One region of the Capilliphycus salinus ALCB114379 genome, then DNA from elsewhere that is predicted to be linked to it. Evidence: riboswitches for the same ligand, from Rfam matches in the RefSeq annotation. Region 1 holds a riboswitch; each other region holds the start of a gene.
What was found. Region 1 has a riboswitch for cobalamin ahead of cobW (cobalamin biosynthesis protein CobW). Riboswitches for the same ligand answer to the same signal wherever they lie in the genome.
Positions count from the first base shown of each region.

Region 2: another riboswitch for cobalamin. It lies ahead of ACL6C3_RS19165 (DUF1636 domain-containing protein); the one in region 1 lies ahead of cobW (cobalamin biosynthesis protein CobW).
Region 3: another riboswitch for cobalamin. It lies ahead of ACL6C3_RS09760 (energy-coupling factor ABC transporter permease); the one in region 1 lies ahead of cobW (cobalamin biosynthesis protein CobW).
Region 4: another riboswitch for cobalamin. It lies ahead of ACL6C3_RS22155 (sirohydrochlorin chelatase); the one in region 1 lies ahead of cobW (cobalamin biosynthesis protein CobW).

Region 1 covers NZ_CP178543.1:7,366,239-7,370,954, reverse strand. The annotation lists gene ACL6C3_RS29985 (DJ-1/PfpI/YhbO family deglycase/protease) at 1-780, shown strand, start outside; gene ACL6C3_RS29980 (hypothetical protein) at 878-1,150, shown strand; gene cobW (cobalamin biosynthesis protein CobW) at 1,147-2,193, opposite strand; gene ACL6C3_RS29970 (hypothetical protein) at 2,192-2,320, shown strand; cobalamin riboswitch at 2,364-2,511, opposite strand; gene ACL6C3_RS29965 (hypothetical protein) at 2,618-2,971, opposite strand; gene ACL6C3_RS29960 (DUF3352 domain-containing protein) at 3,142-4,716, opposite strand, start outside.
Region 2 covers NZ_CP178543.1:4,751,170-4,755,885, forward strand. The annotation lists gene metE (5-methyltetrahydropteroyltriglutamate--homocysteine S-methyltransferase) at 1-343, opposite strand, end outside; gene ACL6C3_RS19155 (hypothetical protein) at 408-1,064, opposite strand; gene ACL6C3_RS19160 (hypothetical protein) at 1,130-2,098, opposite strand; gene ACL6C3_RS19165 (DUF1636 domain-containing protein) at 2,165-2,545, opposite strand; cobalamin riboswitch at 2,821-2,969, opposite strand; gene ACL6C3_RS19170 (DsrE family protein) at 3,179-3,676, opposite strand; gene ACL6C3_RS19175 (restriction endonuclease) at 3,897-4,568, opposite strand; gene ACL6C3_RS19180 (DNA cytosine methyltransferase) at 4,587-4,716, opposite strand, start outside.
Region 3 covers NZ_CP178543.1:2,346,499-2,351,214, reverse strand. The annotation lists gene ACL6C3_RS09775 (protein kinase domain-containing protein) at 1-390, opposite strand, end outside; gene ACL6C3_RS09770 ((2Fe-2S) ferredoxin domain-containing protein) at 802-1,692, shown strand; gene ACL6C3_RS09765 (hypothetical protein) at 1,759-2,340, shown strand; cobalamin riboswitch at 2,398-2,563, shown strand; gene ACL6C3_RS09760 (energy-coupling factor ABC transporter permease) at 2,620-3,336, shown strand; gene ACL6C3_RS09755 (energy-coupling factor ABC transporter substrate-binding protein) at 3,346-3,639, shown strand; gene cbiQ (cobalt ECF transporter T component CbiQ) at 3,639-4,442, shown strand; gene ACL6C3_RS09745 (energy-coupling factor ABC transporter ATP-binding protein) at 4,426-4,716, shown strand, end outside.
Region 4 covers NZ_CP178543.1:5,467,284-5,471,999, reverse strand. The annotation lists gene ACL6C3_RS22170 (Uma2 family endonuclease) at 1-167, shown strand, start outside; gene ACL6C3_RS22165 (ZIP family metal transporter) at 313-1,104, shown strand; gene ACL6C3_RS22160 (hypothetical protein) at 1,404-1,673, opposite strand; cobalamin riboswitch at 1,948-2,092, shown strand; gene ACL6C3_RS22155 (sirohydrochlorin chelatase) at 2,124-3,122, shown strand; gene ACL6C3_RS22150 (hypothetical protein) at 3,297-3,689, shown strand; gene cutA (divalent-cation tolerance protein CutA) at 3,855-4,187, opposite strand; gene ACL6C3_RS22140 (TldD/PmbA family protein) at 4,438-4,716, shown strand, end outside.

The sequences.
Region 1 (4,716 bases):
TTACCCATCGCCGCCATTTGTCACGGCCCACAAGTCTTAATAGATGCGGATGTTTTACGAGGTAAACAAGCGACCGGTTTTAAAGCCATTCGCAAAGATATTCAAAATGCCGGGGCGACCTATGTTAACGAACCTGTTGTGGTTGATGGTAACTTAATTACTTCCCGTCAGCCGAGTGATTTAGCCATGTTTACGGTAACATTATTAAGTTACCTCAATTTGGGCATGGAAGGGGTCACGTTACCCGATCCCACCGACCAAACGTTTGAATGGTGGACGCTGGCCGAACAGTGGCAAGGTTCGAGCAAAAATGATATTGTTAATGCGCTCAATACGGCGATCGTGGGCGAACGTTATACTTTAGCCGCTTTTAAAGAGTATAACAAACAAGTTTCTGACCCCGAATTGGTGATTCTTTTCCGAGAAGCCATCGGCACAAAAGAACGTCATATTGAACTGTTAGAAGCCCGTCTGCGGGACTTTGACGAACAGGTAACTTGGCAAGCAATGGGAAGCGAAGCTTTCGCCAAATTGCAAGGTTGGTTACAGTCTAATAGTAGCGATCAAGATTTGATGCGACGGGCTTTAGGCGATATCCAAACCGGTATTATTGATGCTTCTCATTTGTCGGTTCAAATTACCGATCCGGCTACGGCTTTTGTATTACAAGAAATCGAAGAAAATCTTCGTCGTCACGAAGAATTATTTGCCACGTTATATCGGACTCGTTTGGGCGAAAATGTTCAAGCTCCCATGCCTACAACCATCGCAGTGAGTTAAGGGAGTAACTTAAAATTTAGGAAGTTCAGAAAGAATTGAATTAATCTTCTTCTTTCTGCTTCCTAATCTCTAACAACTTAATACGGGAGATTTAGAGATGAATTTACTGGATTTGATTGCATTAGTTTTAGAAACCATTGTCATTGGTATCTTTACCTTACAATGCGTTCAGCATCATTCTCTATTGCGATCGGCTTTAGTTTTACTGGTGGTTTTATTCCTCACCTATAGCAGCAGTCTCGCTGCATTAGCCGCTCCTTATTTCCAGACTATCACCTCACAGAATTATCCGACAAAACATTTTACAGAAAGTAGAATTAACCTCTCTACTCCTCTTGAATTGAATCCAACCGTCGTCGGACAGCATTAATTTAAAATCGCCCGTTCCACCGCAGTAGAATTGAGTTTTCGCCCAATAAAAACTAAACGAGTTTGGCGGAGTTCATCGCTTAACCACAGGCGATCATAAAACGAATCAAAGCGATTTCCCACCCCTTGCAAGACCATTCGCATCGGTTTTTGGGGAACGTGAACAAAGCCTTTTATTCGATAAATTTCCTCTTGTTTGACCAAATCTTGCAATTTTTCAATTAACGTTTTCGGTTCAAAAGCTTGCTCAACGATAAGCTGTACCGAATTAATCTCATCATCATGTTCGTGTTCTTCTTCGTGATCGTGATGAGAGTGACGGCTTTCTAAATTATCTTCTACAGCCGCATTAAAACCCAGTAAAAGATTCGTTTCTACCTCTCCTTGCTGACAGGAAACAACCTTAACACCGGGGGGAAGTTCTTGTTGTAACCATTCTCGAACTTTAGTTAAGGAAGCTGGATCAATTAAATCGGTTTTTGTTAATAAAACCAAATCCGCACAAGCCAACTGATCTTCAAATAACTCCTCAATGGGGGTTTCATGTTCCAAATTCGGATCGGCTTGGCGTTGAGCTTCTAAAGCCTCTAAATCTCCGACTAAAGTGCCGGCAGCCAAAGCTTGAGCATCGACAACCGTCAGCACCCCATCAACCGTTGCATGATTGCGAATTTCCGGCCAACGAAACGCTTGAACCAACGGTTTAGGTAAAGCCAATCCCGAGGTTTCTACCAGTATACAATCAATTTGGTCGCGGCGTTTAAGAAGTTCCTGCATCGTCGGGTAAAATTCCTCTTGAACGGTGCAGCACAAACAGCCATTTGTCAGTTCAACAATGTTATTTTGAGGATTATTTTGAGGGAGTTCGTCGTCTTCGCAAACCTGACAGGAACGCAACAGTTCCCCATCAATTCCCACTTCCCCAAATTCATTAACTAAAACGGCGATTTTACGCCCTTGATTGTTTTGCAAGAGATGACGAACTAAAGTGGTTTTTCCGGCGCCTAAAAATCCGGTAACAACGGTAACGGGTATTTTGTGCATGGTTGGAATTTTTGAAGATTATTTTACTGTTAGTCAGTCGGGTAAGTCCGTTAAAATCTTGATGGAAAGAGTTGCAAATCTAGAACTTCTCGATGTAGCGACCGAAGTTGAAAGGTTAGGCGGTTAATGCAGATCAAATTTAACACTATCTGTACCTCGCAGACGCGCTCAGAGTGGACGGAAACATCGGCGGGCATCCTGACTCAGAGAAGGTTTATCCTCTCGTTACAGTTGCGGGACAGTGCTAGATTTTCACTAGGCTTTCCCCCTTGCATCCAATGGCTGATCCCCATCAGAACCGATATCGTTACAAGAATATCACAATATTATCGCGACTACTCGCTTTGTTTTGTCTAAAACCGATCAGAAAATTTTATCCCAAAGGATGAGGACAAAAGCCGCCTCATCGGAGACTATAGAAGCGTTAGGCGATGTTTGTGGTATCTTTATTCTTGCTGCAACTCGGGCTTTCGCAGGGGGGAGTTGAAGTTAGAGAGATTTTCTGATCGCTATTTTCCCGTTCAACCAGAGGAGGCGCCGTCATCCGATATTGAACAATATCACCCGGATCGGATTTAATTTTTGGCTTGGCTCGACGTTCGAGGTGAGATAATGGAATCACAATCGGCCAGAGTAGGGCTGCGGCTCCCAGAACGATCCAAGAGCTTTTATTCGTCTTTGGAGTGCTTTGGTCTTGGAAGAATTTTCTTAAGCAATGAGCAAAGAAGATCACACCAATTAGAACATAACCTCGAACCAAAAAGGTAAGAATCATCATTTTAAAGTTTAATTCTTTTTATAAATGACAAAACAGAGGCATCGCTCCTCCTTTCTATACCCTATCAATTTTTGGTCGCCATGACTTCCGTTATTATACCGATTTTCCGGGGTCAAATTTCGGTTTGAAGGATGGTGTTTTTCTGTAAATATACTGAGACCCCATATAAACTATTCGGGTAAATTCTCCTGATTTTCTGGGCTAGAAGTGGTCTCCGTCGGAGTAGATGAACTCGGTTGAGTATCGTCTTTGATGTTCACAAAAATATCATAGCGAGTGCTGCGATCGCTGACCACTGCGGCGCTCACCCCTATTGATCGGATCGCATTCACCCACACCGCTTGGGGAGGGGGAAGCTGAGGTAAAGAAAGATTACGGCGATCGAAAGCCCGTTGGACATCGACAAAGAAACTGCCATTATTCGGACTTAATTCCGTGGGAACAGTTTCGCGAAATAGCGGATCTGAGGCGATCGCCGTCTCCGGTTCTGGTAAAATTTGATTGGCAATCGGGGCGCCCAAAGTAGCAAATAACACATTGTTATCCAACCACCCGCGAACCACACTAAATCCGCCGTAGGGAGAAGTCCATTTAACCACAGGTTGGCCATCAACTTGGGTCGATTCTACCCGAAAATCTTTAGACTTCATCGACGCATCCAACTTTTCTAAGGCGGTTTCTGCGGCTTGGCGATCTCTGGTTTCCACCATCAAAGCCAATCCCGCCGAAAACTTTTGGGGGGTTTCTTTATTGGGAACAGCCGGAATTAAAGACAGGGAAAATTCTCCATCCATCCAACTCAAAAAGTCTTGATCCAAGTCCATTTGGGTAGCTTGTTTTAAACTCGATCGCAGGGTTTCGGGATTAAAAGGAGCAATAGGATTAGAAACCGCATCTTTGCTATAATCTTGCCAGAGTCGCTGCAAATTTCCCCCCGCCATCACCATCATCGCATTATTCGGAATCCATTTCAGCATTTCCTGAGATTCGTTTTCAACCGCCAAGGTTTTTTGACTGCTCGGTTTATACCAAGAAATCCCTTTAAAATTAATTCCCCCGGCTTCAAAAATCACACTGCTGACAAACCCTTGATGCTGCTGTAATTTCTCAAGATTTTCAGGCGGAATGGGTTGAGCGGAGGTAAAAGAAGCCACACTCGCGGCGACAGGAATATTCAGATAAACTTGAGCAAAAGCTCTCGGCGTTTGAATTTTTTCCACCGCATTGGCATAACCGGGCGTTTTGGCGATCGACGCCTCCCCCCGGTAAGTATCGATCGTGCGATCGGTGGCGTTAGCATCGGTTGTGACCAGCAAGAACTTTTCACCCAAAACGGCGATCGAGTAATTTTGAGTCGGTAAGCCTTGGGTTTCAATAATTTCAATTCCCCGATAGGTCCGTTGGCTAATATCCCCTTCGGTGAGCAATTTCGGTTGAGCGAGAACTTCCTGGGCTTTTTGAGGGTTGGCTATCGGAAAAACCATCACCATTGCCGGTTCGGTGGGAGAAGACGGGGGCGAGTCGGGTTTGGGTAGCGTTCCCGAGGTAATGGTTTGATGGGGGAGCCAAGCCACCATGACTTCATCTCCGACCCAGGGTTGAATGTCTTGTTGGTAGTCAAAACCGCTATCGGTAAACAGGCGATCGCGCCATTGTTGGATGGTTTTGTTGAGGGCGGCTTTGGACTCGGGGGTGCCGTACTCGCGCAGTTTTTCCCATTGTTTCGGTTCGGTGGACAACGAAAC
Region 2 (4,716 bases), 2.6 Mb from region 1:
TTGTATCAAACCATTTGGTCATTTCCAAAGCGGCGATACCCTCTTTTCCTCGCGCCATTGCAAAGTAGCGTTCTAACCCGGAAAAGGCTTGAAAACGGGCGGGAATTAACCCCAAACGAATCACCCAATCTAAAACTTGGTCGTAAAGCGTGGCATCTCCAATTCCAATCTTTTTAATATTGGCTTCGGCTTGGGTTTTCCAGCCTTGTTCCTCAATTTCTCGCGCCGTTTGTAACAGTTCGTCGGCGGTAATCTCACTCCGCCAAAACGACTCTAAAGCTTTTTTAACTTCGCGATTTTTACCAATACGAGGATATCCGAGTGTAGAGGTGGTAATTGCCATTGAATCTCCTTTTATTGTTGAGAGAATACTTGAGAACGTCTTCAGTTGAGACTTTCTTTAAACTTCAGAATTTTTGACCGCAACCGGGGGGACGGTAGCCCGACTGAGAAGGAACGGTTTGAATGATTAGCCCCATAAATAGACTGTGAATCGCCGATAAACTCATCGCCCAAACCGCATCTTTTACAAAAATTCGCCACAATATTTCTGCGGTAAAACCATGTCCGCCCATCAAATCCGCAATCAGTACAATACTGCCTTCAAACAGGGCATAACCGCCCACAATTGCCACAATTAACCAAATGAGATAACCCCAAAAGTTAATCCGGCTAAATCGGGGTCTGAGGGTAATTAATCCCGTCACAATGATTGTACCGATTCCCATTACCAAACCCCAGGTAAACAATTCTTTTGTTTGAGGATATTGGCGGATGGTAAAACCATACAATTGATTGGCAAACCAAATCATTAAAGCGGTGAATATCGCTTTTTTGCGGGGGAGAGTATTGCCAGTAACAGCCGCAAACCCAACTAAAGGAACGTGGGGATAAATTACACTGCTGAAGCTGCCAATTCCGACTAGGAAAAACGACCAACTATCACCTTTGGCGATGGCATTCCAAGCCGCTTCCCAGAGGCTTGAACTGCCTGAAGGAAAGGGTTTAATTGATTCCGAATGGAGAATGAAAGAGCGTTCAAAACGCTTGACATCAGATCTCATCTTTTCTCCTATTTAGAGGAGAGTGAGGCGATAGAAAATCTCTGGACTCACTCTTATATTTTATCTTAATTTCGAGAAACCGTTTGACGATTTTTTAACAGCCATTTGCCGATAATTCCGAAAGTAATTAACCCCAAAATTGAGGATGGTTCGGGAATAGCTGCCGCATGAATTACCCCAATTGCTTCTAAATCAAAACCGCCAGAACCCGGAATTGGAGTTTGCCAGGGGTCATAAATCGGATTGCCTTGGGAGTCCAAGAAAGCGCCGTTCCCCGGAATATCAACGATGCGAACATAATTGATATTATTCAGGTCAATTTCTCCGGAAAAAGTTGCCAGAGAATCCGTCAGTACATCCAGGTCAAAAGGAGTTCCCCAAGAACTTTGAACAAATTCTTCGTCGGAAATCACAACCCCATTATTAACGTGTTTTCCCGCCAAATTATAAACCTGGGTTGCATCCAATTGTCCGAAGGGTTCGAGGGGGTTTTGAGTCAGAGAAATACTGGGAAACCGCAGAAAATCAGTCCCGTTACTGGAAACTTCCACATAAGCTAATTCGGCGAAAAGGTTGCCCGTTTCTGCAAACCCAATTCCATTTTCAAATACGGCAAAATCGGCCCCCGCTTTATTTACAATAGGCTTGTCAAAGGTTAAAGTAATTTGACCGGGAGAAACGCCTGCTGCAATTTGTTCGGCGGTTAATTCTCCCAAAGAGGCAATCCCGTCAAAAGCGGCTGTAACCGGCCCCAAGGTTTTCTCTGGGGTTAACCATCGTTCTTCGACTCCCGGCGTGGGTTGATAGTCTATAAATTCTGTCGCCCAACCCACAAATATCGGGTTAATACTATTATTCTGCGTCACCAAACCTTCACCATCAGAACCGATAAATCCTGGAATGCCGGAGTCTATTTTTCCGGGGTCGGATGTTGACCCAGAAAAGGTTGCGGCTGCCGCTTCGTGGGCGGTTAAGGTTAGCAGAAATAGGGTCAAAAATGAGCCAATATTTTGAACCCATGACAAATTTTTCATTTGAGTTTTTCCTTTGAAAATTTCTTGAGTTTGACTAATCGTTAACTTCGGCAAAAGTTAACTAACTTACCGATTGAGTTGGGGTGGAACGCAAGCAATAATTCGCTGTTTTAGGAGTTCGGGTCGTTCTTTTCTGGGCAATTTTCCATCCGGTTTTAGATAATATTTGCTGGCACATTCTAGGATTGAATGTGCCGCATCCGGGGAGGAAAGATTTCCAAATAAATAGGTGGGTTTTTGGGACGCAGAAAAAGCAACGACACAGGAACGTTTGCAAGCGCTCATGCAGGTAACGGGTTCAATTGAAAATTCAGCTTTCAACTCCCAAGTTTCGGAAAGTTGAGACAGTTGCTGATGCAATTTTTCCCCGCCACTTTCCCCAACGCGCTGGTTTCCTTTCCAGACACTCGCACAGGCCGTGCAGACAAAAATTGTGTGTTTAGTCATTAGAAATTGTCGGGCGAACCTAACCGGAACACCCTATTTTTTGGGAAGAATTGACCATCTAGAAACTAACTCCAATTTCGTTAGTTCGTGCAATCGAAATAGGCAATATTGACCTCAAAAAAATTGAGGCGATTCTTCTTTTTTGCAAATTGCCATCGCAGCTTATTCTGGAGGTTTTTCCCGCTCCAAACCAGTGCTGTGACTCAGATGAAAACGTAACGTATCGAATTGTAAAAAGACTAATCCAAACACTATCTGTACCTCGCAGACGCGCAAATAAAACACTATCAATCGGCGGGCATTCTGACTCAGAACCTTGAATTAAGATTCATCACAGTTGCGGGACAGCGACGGATTTGCACCGAACTTTCCCCCTTGCGTCTAATGGCTGATCCCCATTAGAACCGATAGGCGTATGATATCACATCTGTGAGATTTTGGACAAATTTTTATTTAATAATTAAAAAAAGATTTTCTTCTCCCGGTAGGAGAACGGTCGGGGATGAGGTTCTGACCCTCGAAAGAAGAATCACACAATTAAGTTGAGTGACTTGCCATTATAAATCACTCAACATCGCGTTTAATTTTCTCTAATTTTTGCAGGAAAACTCCTAGAAATTCATCTTTGAACTGTTAATATGAAACCGTGACCGTGTTGGGATCAAAAAGAAGTGGCAGCGCTGCTCCTTGTTCTCCGAGAACAACACCTTCAATAAAGTCCGCCTGAGTTAATCCGGCTTCGCGAGAGCAACTCGGACAAACAATAACTTTTCCTCCATCTTGGATGAACGCTTGCAATTTTTGATGAATATTCAAGTTACTGTTACCTTCGGTTGCGGGAAGTCGCTCTCGATCTACTAAATATACACCCCGCACATTCAAGAATATTGTAGTCGGTTGATGTCCCTTTTTCAAGGCATTATGCGCCAGAGAAATCGCCATATTTGCTGTCCATGTATCATCGGTTGTTAGGTTAACAAACAGTCCTCCTCGCTCCACCTGGTTTTCAGTTGCTTGAGCCGATGTCGTTTCCGATAGAGCGGGTAAATGATTGGCTGTAGCGATGAAACTTGAACCCACTAACCCACTCAAAATTGAAGTTGTCAACAGAGAAAGAAATTTAGATTGCATCGGGTTGGCCTCCGACAATTTCTTCAAAAACAACAAACCCGCCGTCATCAGAACAGCAGGTTGCTAGGCACTGAAAAGTTTCTATCAGCCTTTTTTAGCTGGTTTGAGGACGTATGGAATAACCTTTTCACGGGTTTAACTTAATTATTGAGCGACAAGCCAACCCTGTCAAAAGACGGCCTGTCAAACATTAAAAGACTGTAATATTCACGCAGGCATTTTATAATAATCTTCCCCTCAACAAATTTTCAACTCCTAATGTCTGCTTCTGTGCTTGTTCAATTATTCTTCTATACTGTAATCTCCACTGCAAAGCATTAGAAATCGTTAGATAGCCAAGTTCGGGCGGTTGATTGATAATCCGATCTGCTAATAATTCACGTCCAATTTCATCCAAAGGTAAATTACGTTCCTCTAAAAAAGCAATGATATCATCTTTGTTTCCTTGACGGCGTAGAATCTCTCTTAAACCGTATGTGGTTTGATAGTCTCCGGTGCGTTCCTTTTCTACAAAAATAGCGTGTTGAAAATTTAAAGTCGCAGTCCGAGATTCGTGAATATCGAGTTTTTCATAAGCAAAAACAAGGAGATGATAGCCGAGTCCGTAGATTTTATGACTCGCATCACGAAACGGACAGGAAGATTGAGGTTGACGAATTGAGGTTACTTTTAAATCAACTTCTAATTCAGGAAAATCAATTCCACTCGCAGCACTTCCCAACGTGTAGGAGTATTTAATTCGCAAATATTGATTAAATGTTTGTTTTACATAAGTTCCCACCGCCTTCCCATCTGTGATACCGTAAAGCTGAGGAATGGCTCTAGTTCTCAACTCCTGAACAAAGTTTCCGGCTTCTATTTTGAGAAGGGATAAAGTTAGCACTCTCGTCATAACCTTAATAATTCCAACTTAAATCGGTAACTTTAATTGTTCCCATTTTTTAGATTTAAACTCAATATTTTTCCGACCTATTCGCCGACAAATCCATTCAACACAAGCGGGAACCACCGCATTTCCATATAACATATATTGATCATAA
Region 3 (4,716 bases), 2.7 Mb from region 1:
TAAAATCTCTTTAACTTCCGCCTCGCTTAACCGTCCTAACCGTTGAATTCGAGTTGTTAACGTTTCTCCTTCAATCCATTCTTGAACTAAATAAAACTGTTCTTCTTCTTCAAAATAAGCGTATAATCGAGGAATGCGATCGCTTTTTTCACCCAGTTGTTCTAAAATAGCCGCTTCTCGCCGAAATTGTTCTTGAATTAACGAATAAATTTCAGGACGATTAACACTCGGTTTTAATTGTTTGATCACACAGCGACGACCCGAAGGCATTTGAGTATCTTCTGCGAGAAAGGTTTCGCCAAACCCACCGCTACCAATCGATTGTAAAATGCGATAGCGATTATTGAGGAGTTTTTCCGGATTTGGGGGAGTGTGAGTGAAAACTTGCATAAGGCGACCTTGATAGAGTGAAATCATCTAGTTTCTGCTTAACTTCACTCTATAAACACCTCAAAAAGTTGAGTTCCCCTAACGTACAACTTTCTCAACTATCACAGGTATTTTTACCCCGATTTGCCGTTAAACTCCTAATTTCACTATCCGAACCGATATTCCCCCCTAAATTCCACTGTGACAGCTTGCGTGTTGTCACTCAAATAGAGTAATTCTCATCTCTATGCAGCATTTATCGATTATTTCGGCGATGGCTTATATTTGATAATTTCGTGCTAAAATTATTCAACTCAAACTAATCTCAATCAAACCCATCCAGTTTAACCAACGGCGAGAAAATCTCCTTCAGCGTTTTTTCTGATATTGGAAAGTAACTAAGATTAAATGAAGTCTTAATTTTGCAAGCGAATGAGTGAATTTAATTGCCGGGTCACACCTCTAAACCGTCGAACCGTTGAAGCCACACCCGAAGGCGGAAAGATTGAGTATGAAGATTTTGGTTGTACGGTAGACATCACGGGGCCGTTGCTGTACACTCTGTTTCAAGAGCGCTGGCAGGAGGTTCAGATTGGTCATGTCGTTGAAGGGGGAGTGTTAGAACTCGAATTTACTCAACCCCCGAAATTGTGCATGATTTACGATGGTTATCTCACCGTAGCGACCGAAGCTTGGCATATTCATTTGTGCTTGGAAGATCATCTCGGCGGGCCGCATTGCAAGACCCCTGTGGAGTTGCGACAACGGCGACGAATTCATCGGGCTTCGCTGTATCGACGCTTGAACTCAACTGGAAGACCGACCAGTTGGGGAATTCAGTTTTGGAATGGGGATCAAGAAAATATGATGACAATCTTTTTGCCAAATCCCTGTTTGACGGCCGATGAAGATTTACTTCCTTATAATAAAGCGGATTTGAGTAAATTGGCGCTTTACGAAGAATTGCGAGAAATCTATGTTTTGGGCAATCGTCCCATTCCTTTTAATTCTAATCCCCTCAAGCGGCCTTATTTATCAGTTTGTCGTTCATCCCGTTGTTATCCTTCTCGCCAATGGCAACCGATTTATCAGGCTTTGCAAACGGCCGTTAATCAAGCCGAATTGGAAGTTGATGTGATCACATCGGGTTGTTTGGAAGTGTGTAAACTGGGGCCGGTTGTTTTTTATTCAGGAGATAGAACCTGGTATACTCGCGTAACTCCCGAGGTTGCCAATAAAATTGTAGCGCAACATTTGAGTCAAGGTCAACAACTCACCGAACATTTATATCCTCCCGTTCAATCGAAGTCTATTCAAGAATGATTGTAGAAATATTCGGGTTAATTTTTTAAGAAAAACCCTCTCGAAATCCAAGTTGAGGATAAAAAAATGAGCATAATTCACCCATCCCAAACCCAAAATTATATCTGGGAAAACCGTTGGATTGCCGTTGCTAAAAGTCAGTTTTGGCAAATTTTATTTCTGGCAATCGGTACGGGTAGCACCATCATCTATCCCCACGCCCCTTTAGTTGCTTTTGGTACAATAGCCGGAACGACCCTAAACCGTAAACGGGCAATTTTACTCGGATTAATCGTTTGGTTGGTGAACCAACTTTACGGCTTTCTTATTCGAGATTATCCCCGCAGTCTCGATGCGTTTGCTTGGGGATTAATTATGGGCGTTGGTATTATATTGGTGACGGGATTTGCGAGTATTAGACCTGGGTTCAGTCGCCAACAGGGTTTCGGTCATGTTTTATGGATTATTCTGGCAGCAATCTTTGGATTTGTGTTGTACGAAAGTCTAATTTTACTCGCCTTTCCCGTGCTTACCGATGGTCACAGCATGGGGTGGAATATTCTACAAAAACTGTTTGTGAAAAATATGATTTGGACGGCAGGATTGGGAATTTGTCACGGTTTAGTTTTGCGACTCACCACTCAATTTTCAGCCCAACAGTCTTCTTGATGGAGTTAGAAAGGCGCAAATTAGATGTCTCTATTGATAATTATCCAGTTGTCGTGATACAATACTGCATCTATCGGTTTTAGTGGGGGTCAGCCACTAGAGTTAACGGGGAAAGTTTGGTGAAAATCCAACGCTGTCCCGCAACTGTGATGAGATTTTAGTTGAGATTTTCTACTCATCAAATCTCTTAGTCAGGATGCCCGCCGATGGAAATCTACAAACAACTCAATCTGCGAGGTACAGATGTCAAGAGTGAGTCGAATTTTCAGCCTTGTCGCGATGGCAGGGTTAAGCTTTTATCTCGTTGTCGGCGCCGCATCTCCCGCCCAAGCGATGCACATTATGGAAGGATTTCTTCCGGTGGGTTGGGCGATATTTTGGTGGGTTTTGAGTTTACCTTTTTTCGTTTTGGGCGTGAAATCTTTGACCCAAATTACCCGAGAAAATCCCGAACTTAAATTATTACTGGCTTTGGCGGGAGCATTTAGTTTTGTGCTTTCTGCACTCAAAATTCCTTCTGTTACCGGAAGTTGTTCGCATCCAACCGGAACCGGACTGGGAGCGGTTTTGTTCGGGCCTTCTGTAATGGCCGTATTGGGGAGTTTGGTATTAGTTTTTCAGGCGGTATTACTCGCTCATGGCGGCATTACAACGTTGGGAGCAAACGCTTTTTCGATGGCAATTGTCGGCCCTTGGATTGCCTACGGAATTTATCGTTTATGTTTGAAACAAAGACAACAAAAACTCGGAATTTTTCTCGCCGCAACTCTAGGAAGTTTAGCAACTTATATTGTCACTTCGATTCAACTTGCTCTGGCTTTTCCGGCTGCAACCGGGGGCGTTTTGGCGTCGTTTATTAAATTTGCCGGAATTTTTGCTTTAACCCAACTTCCCCTATCCATCAGCGAAGGTTTGTTAACAGTATTAGTGTGGAACTGGTTACAATCTTACGCCTCGGAAGAACTTCAAACCTTAAAACTTTTGCGAGAGAACTAGGAGAATATTATGCAGTCTGAAAAACAAGGAAATTGGTTTCTAGTTTTAGCCGTGATTGCCTTAGCAATATTACCGTTAATATTTGTTCGGGGAGAATACGGGGGAGCAGATGGCGAAGCAGAGGAAATGATTACAGAAATTCAGCCGAACTATCAACCCTGGTTTAATCCCCTAATTGAAGTACCGAGCGGAGAAATAGAAAGCCTATTATTTGTCTCCCAAGCCGCTATCGGGGCGGGAATTGTTGGCTATGTAATTGGCCTGTACAAAGGTCGTCGGGAGGGAAAAAATCAAAAACCCTAATGCACCATCAAATTGATTCTTTAGCCCATACAAATCGACTGCGTTATCTCCCCCCAGAACACAAACTTCTGTTTGGAATAACCCTGTTTGGTTTGAGTTGGGCGGCATCTTCACCCCTGCAATTTTTAATAACAGTTTGGATTGCAATTTGGATTGTTATTTATGCTCGAATTCCGGCGTCAGTTTACTTGAAATTACAGGCGATTCCGTTCGGATTTTGGTTAACCAGCGTTCCCGCTTTGGCCTTGGGGGGCGTTTGGTTGTCGGATGTGCAGTTGGTTCAAACCGATATTTTTTGGGGCGTAACTTTGGGCAATCTTTTTATCTACATCAGTCAACAAGGACTTCAACAAATTGCCGTTTTATTAACCCGTTCTCTGGTACTAACTTCCTGTATGTACTTTATTTTGTTAACCGTTCCTTTTGTGGAAATTGTGCGGATTTTAAACAAAATAGGCTGTCCTAGTTTGATAACAGAACTGCTAACTTTAATGTATCGGTTCATTTTTCTCCTCACAGAAACCGCCAGCGAACTGTTAACCGCCCAACAAGCCAGAATCGGTTATTGTAATTGGAAAACCGGAATTCGCAGTGTGGGAATAGTCGTCAGTCAACTGTTACAGCGAACTTTAGAAAACTACCGTCAAATTTCTCTGGGATTGACATCGCGGGGATTTACAGGAGAACTAAAAGTTTGGTATATTCGCCGCTATAAACCTAATTTTCGCTATTCTGCTGAAGCGATTTGTGGGTGTTTTTTACTGTTCGTTAATATTGGATGGCATTATGTCACCAGAATCTGAACTTCTCAGTTTTAAAAATGTTGAGTATACTTATCCCTGTAGCCAACATCCTGCGGTTCAAAATCTAACGCTGAAAATTCCCAAACATCAACGCTGTGCGGTTATCGGACGAAATGGTTGCGGAAAAACCACATTATTTCGACTCGCTAATGGATTATATCGTCCTCAACGGGGTATAATAGAATGGCAGGGAAAACCGTTAAACTATGACCGAAAATCCTTAAATCAATTGCGACAAAAAGTTGGTTTAGTTTTTCAAAATCCCGAACAGCAA
Region 4 (4,716 bases), 1.9 Mb from region 1:
AATTAGTTCCTACTCCCGAAGAATCAGCCCAAACGGAACATCTACAACGGGAAGCAACCGAACACCAACTCGAAATAGAACGTCAACAAAAAGAAGCCGAACAACAGCGCAATCAAAAATTAGCCGCCAAACTGCGGGAGTTGGGTGTCGATCCTGATATACTATAATTGCAATTGCTTTTTTATTCTAACTCAGTAGGTGAGCAAAAATCAATTAGCGAGAAAACAATAAGTTCGTTGTTAGGCTTAAGCGAATTCAATGTTTGAAAATTGACTAATCCTTCTGTCCACCTCCTAAAATTTTAACGCCTATATGCTGGATTTTATTAAAGATATTCCAACTGTTTATCTGGGATTAATAGGCAGTTTTATCGCCGGAATGGGAACGGGTTTGGGTGCGGTTCCGGTTTTAATTATCCGTCAAATTAGTCAACGAGTTCAAGGGGCGATGTTGGGGTTTGGGGCGGGTGTGATGTTGGCGGCGACCTCATTTTCTTTAATTGTTCCCAGTTTAGAAGCGGCGATCCGACAGACGAATAGTAATGTTTTTTCGGCGTTAATTGTCGTGATTGGAATTTTACTGGGGGGCGCTTTTTTGTGGTACAGCCATCAATATTTTCCCCACGAACATTTTATCAAAGGCCCGGAAGGAAATTACGAGAATTTAAAACGAATTTGGCTGTTTGTAATTGCGATCGCCATTCATAACTTTCCCGAAGGATTGGCGGTTGGGGTCGGTTTTGGGGGCGAAGATGTTGCCAATGGTACCGCTTTGGCGATCGGGATTGGTTTACAAAATATTCCCGAAGGATTTGTGGTAGCCATTGCTTTATTGACTGAAAAATATTCCCGTTTGACCGCATTTAGTATTGCTTTATTTACCGGATTAGTTGAACCGGTGGGCGGGTTAATTGGGGCGGGAGTGGTTTCGGTTGCTCAACCGATTTTACCCTGGGCGATGGCTTTTGCTGCGGGTGCAATGCTATTTGTTATTAGCGATGAAATTATCCCCGAATCTCACAGTCTCGGACAGGAAAAAGAAGCAACCCTCGGGGTGATGCTTGGCTTTGTGATTATGATGTTTTTGGATGTAACTTTAGGGTAGTTTTCGGGTAAAATGGTATAAACTCGATAACACTATCAATCAACTTTCGACTCTACCAATCCCTCACACCAGAAAACTTGACCGCGATCGCGATCGTCCAAATCACGCACAAGTCCAGATCGTGCAACAGCAGTAAACCCGGATCGGTTTGGGAGTCTGAATCTTGAGGGAACAGAGAACAGGTTCATTTTCTAGGTTGAACCCGGTTTCTCACTTGTAGGTTGGGTTGAAGAATGAAACCCAACATTACTGAGCATGGATCGAGCGAAAATTGAAAAGCTCAATACAGGCTCAAACCATTAGTCTACCCGTTCCAACTGCCAAAGGATTTGATTTCCCTCACGGCGAACTCGGGAAACCTCCCAATTCCGCCAAGCCCAGTTATCACCGCGACTGGTGACAGCACTCGCATTGACATCCATGAGATCGGCCAATTCGGAACTACTGATCAAGTAGCGCTTGCTGGCAATTTCGTCAGCAATATGCAAGGTTTCTATCAAATTGCGAAGTTGGTTAACCCTAACCTCGCGGGGTAACACTTCTTGTGTATCATTCGTTATGTCGTTCATAGCGTCAGTCAGAAACAGCAAGATTAGAGTTTAGGTTATCACAAAAGATTTTATCGTTATGTTAGCAATCCTGCCAACTTTGTGAGAAACATTTACGAAAATTGATCCCAAACCGCTTGCAGACGAAATTAACAAAATGGACAATCAATCGCGATCGCGAACATTAACAGACAACGGGACAAATATTCAAATCCGATCGCAACAGATCGGGTTCAATTTGTCCCTTGATTCACTAAATTATTTTGATTCGTGACATTTGCTGCAAAATCATCTTAACTTGCTATGCTATAAAAGCATTACTCAGTTAATCGTAACCTGTTGGGAAACTCCGGTGAAAGTCCGGGGCTGTGCGGCAACTGTAAGTCAGTTCGCAGCGATCTTGACGAGCCAGAATGCCAACTTGTTACCTAAAACCGACATCCCGCCTAGCACGGGGAAGGAGCAAAATTCTTGATTATTAATCCAACCGCAAATTTCAACCTCAGCCTTCCGCCTTTGCCCTTGCAACGTCCCCTGTTGCTGATCGGACACGGGACAAAGGACACAGAAGGCCGCCAAACGTTTATCGATTTTGCGGAGGCTTATCAAAGCCTTGACCATTCTCGCCCGGTGATTCCTTGTTTTCTCGAACTCACAGGCCCGACCATAGCCGAAGGCATTGAACGCTGCATCAAACAAGGTTATACCGAATTGTCAGCCTTACCGTTGCTGTTATTTGCGGCCCGCCACAACAAATTTGATATTACCAACGAACTCGATCGCTGCCGAGAAACCTATCCTCAACTGAAGTTTCATTATGGACGTCATTTTGGGATTAACCCCCTAATTTTGGAGTTATGGAAAACGCGGTTGGCCGAACTCGATCGCCCCGATATTGAGCGATCGGAAACGGTGATCTTATTTGTGGGGCGGGGTTCTTCCGATCCGGACGCCAACAGCGACGTCTACAAACTGGCTCGGATGGTGTGGGAAGGAAGCGGTTATCAAACGGTGGAAACCTGTTTTATCGGCATTACTCACCCGCGTCTAGAAGAAGGTTTTCGTCGCGCCCGGTTGTATCAGCCCAAACGGATCATTGTCTTGCCTTATTTCTTGTTTACCGGGGTGTTGGTCAAGAAAATTTTTGACATTACCGCCCAACAGCAAGAAGAATATCCCGAGATTAGCATGACTTGTTTGCCGGAAATGGGGATTCAACCCCAACTGCTGCAACTGTTACGCGATCGCGAAATTGAAACCCAACTCGGCCAAGTGCAGATGAACTGTGAAGCCTGTAAGTTCCGGTTGGCTGCGGTTTCTGGCGACTCCCACGCTCATCACCACCACGATCATCACCATCACGCTCATCACCATCACGATCATCATCACAGCCACGATCATTCCCATCAGGCTGTTGACCCCTACGCCGATCCGCAAAAATATCATCAGCGAATTTGGCAAACGCCTTAACAGTCACCAGTTATTAGAGTTGTCAGTTGTCAGTAACTCCTGACTTCTGACTTCTGAGTTCTGACTTCTATCTGTCCCCTGTTGCCTATTGGAGATCGGGGGGAAACACGCTATATTTAGAGTCTAGGCAGAGTTAATTTGTCAAAAACCCTATCTATGGTGTTATAAGTAACTATGACTGCTCTTCCCCTTTCTCCCTGGGAACTGGAAAACCCACAACAACTCGCCGAATTATTGACAACCGCCCAAACCTGGAAAGAAGTAGAGGCTTTGGGTCAAGCTTACTCTCACTGGAAACGGGAGGCGTGGGAGTTATTGTCTCCACAGAAACGGGAATATATCCAACAACTCAAACAGTGGAAAGATTGTCCGAGCGCTCAAAAATTTCCTCCCGGTTGTACAGTTGAGCGAATTAACAGCACTCAAGGACTCACAGGACAGGTGATTAATTACTGGAGTGCTTACGGTATTGATTATGTCACATTCAGGGTCGGACAGGATATTGACTGGTGTGGTGCGGTTTATTTGCGGAGAGTTAATCTGGAGAATCAATCCTCTGAACGTTAACTTCGAGTTTCTCAAAGTATAGCTTTTCTAAGTCCTTTTTTGAGGGCTTTTTTTGTCAGCCAGGGATAGAAATCCCTGGTTTTTTTTCAGTGTTTCAAGATTGACCCAGAAATGAATTTAGGCGCCGCCCGTCGATTTTTTTGGGGTTGAATTGAGCAATTGAAATTAATTCAAGGAATGGGAATTCACCGTTTGACCAATCCACTGAAGATAAGGCAAAGAACCGGCAACAATCGGAAGGGCGATAATTTCAGGAACCTCGTAGGAATGCAGTTGACGGATTTTGGCTTCTAAAGCTTCAAATTGAGTTAAATCGGTTTTAATCGTCAGTTGCCATTCTTCATCCGAACAAACTTCATCAGACCAAGTGTAAATCGAACGAATCGGACTCAGACTCACACAGGCGGCGAGTTTAGCTTCAACTAAAGCAAATGCGATCGCCTCCGCTTCAGTTTGAGAACCTGCCGTCACCAAAACAATACCATAATTTGTTGTCATATCAAATTTGATTTCCAATTAAGCGAAGTAATAATAATCCCTCAAATCAATACCTTACACCCAAACGCCCGTATCGCTCAAAGCCCAAAGACGGAAGTTCGCCACCAATACCAACAGCCTCAAAACCTAAAAGTCAATTCTAACGAGGATTTGCCGATTTTCGATTGCCGATTGCCGATTCCCATTTGCGATAAGTGACTCACCACAAGGTAGGATGGAACGATGAACACCGTGCGATGACCGATCGTTTATGACCCATGACCAATCTGCCGAACAGCTTCTGGAGTTGGCTTCATTAGCCGGTGCCGAGGCTGCTGAGGTCTTTCAGTCCCAATCTCAATCACAACCGATTTTTTTTGAAGCCAACCGACTCAAACAACTCGAAAGTATTCAAACCGGGGGGACAGCCTTACGACTTTGGCGAGATGGGCGTCCGGGTTTGGCTGTGGCTCACGGCCCCGTAGAACCGGAAAAATTGGTTGAACGGGCGATCGCCCTCAGTCATCTCAATGAACCCGAAACCATTGAA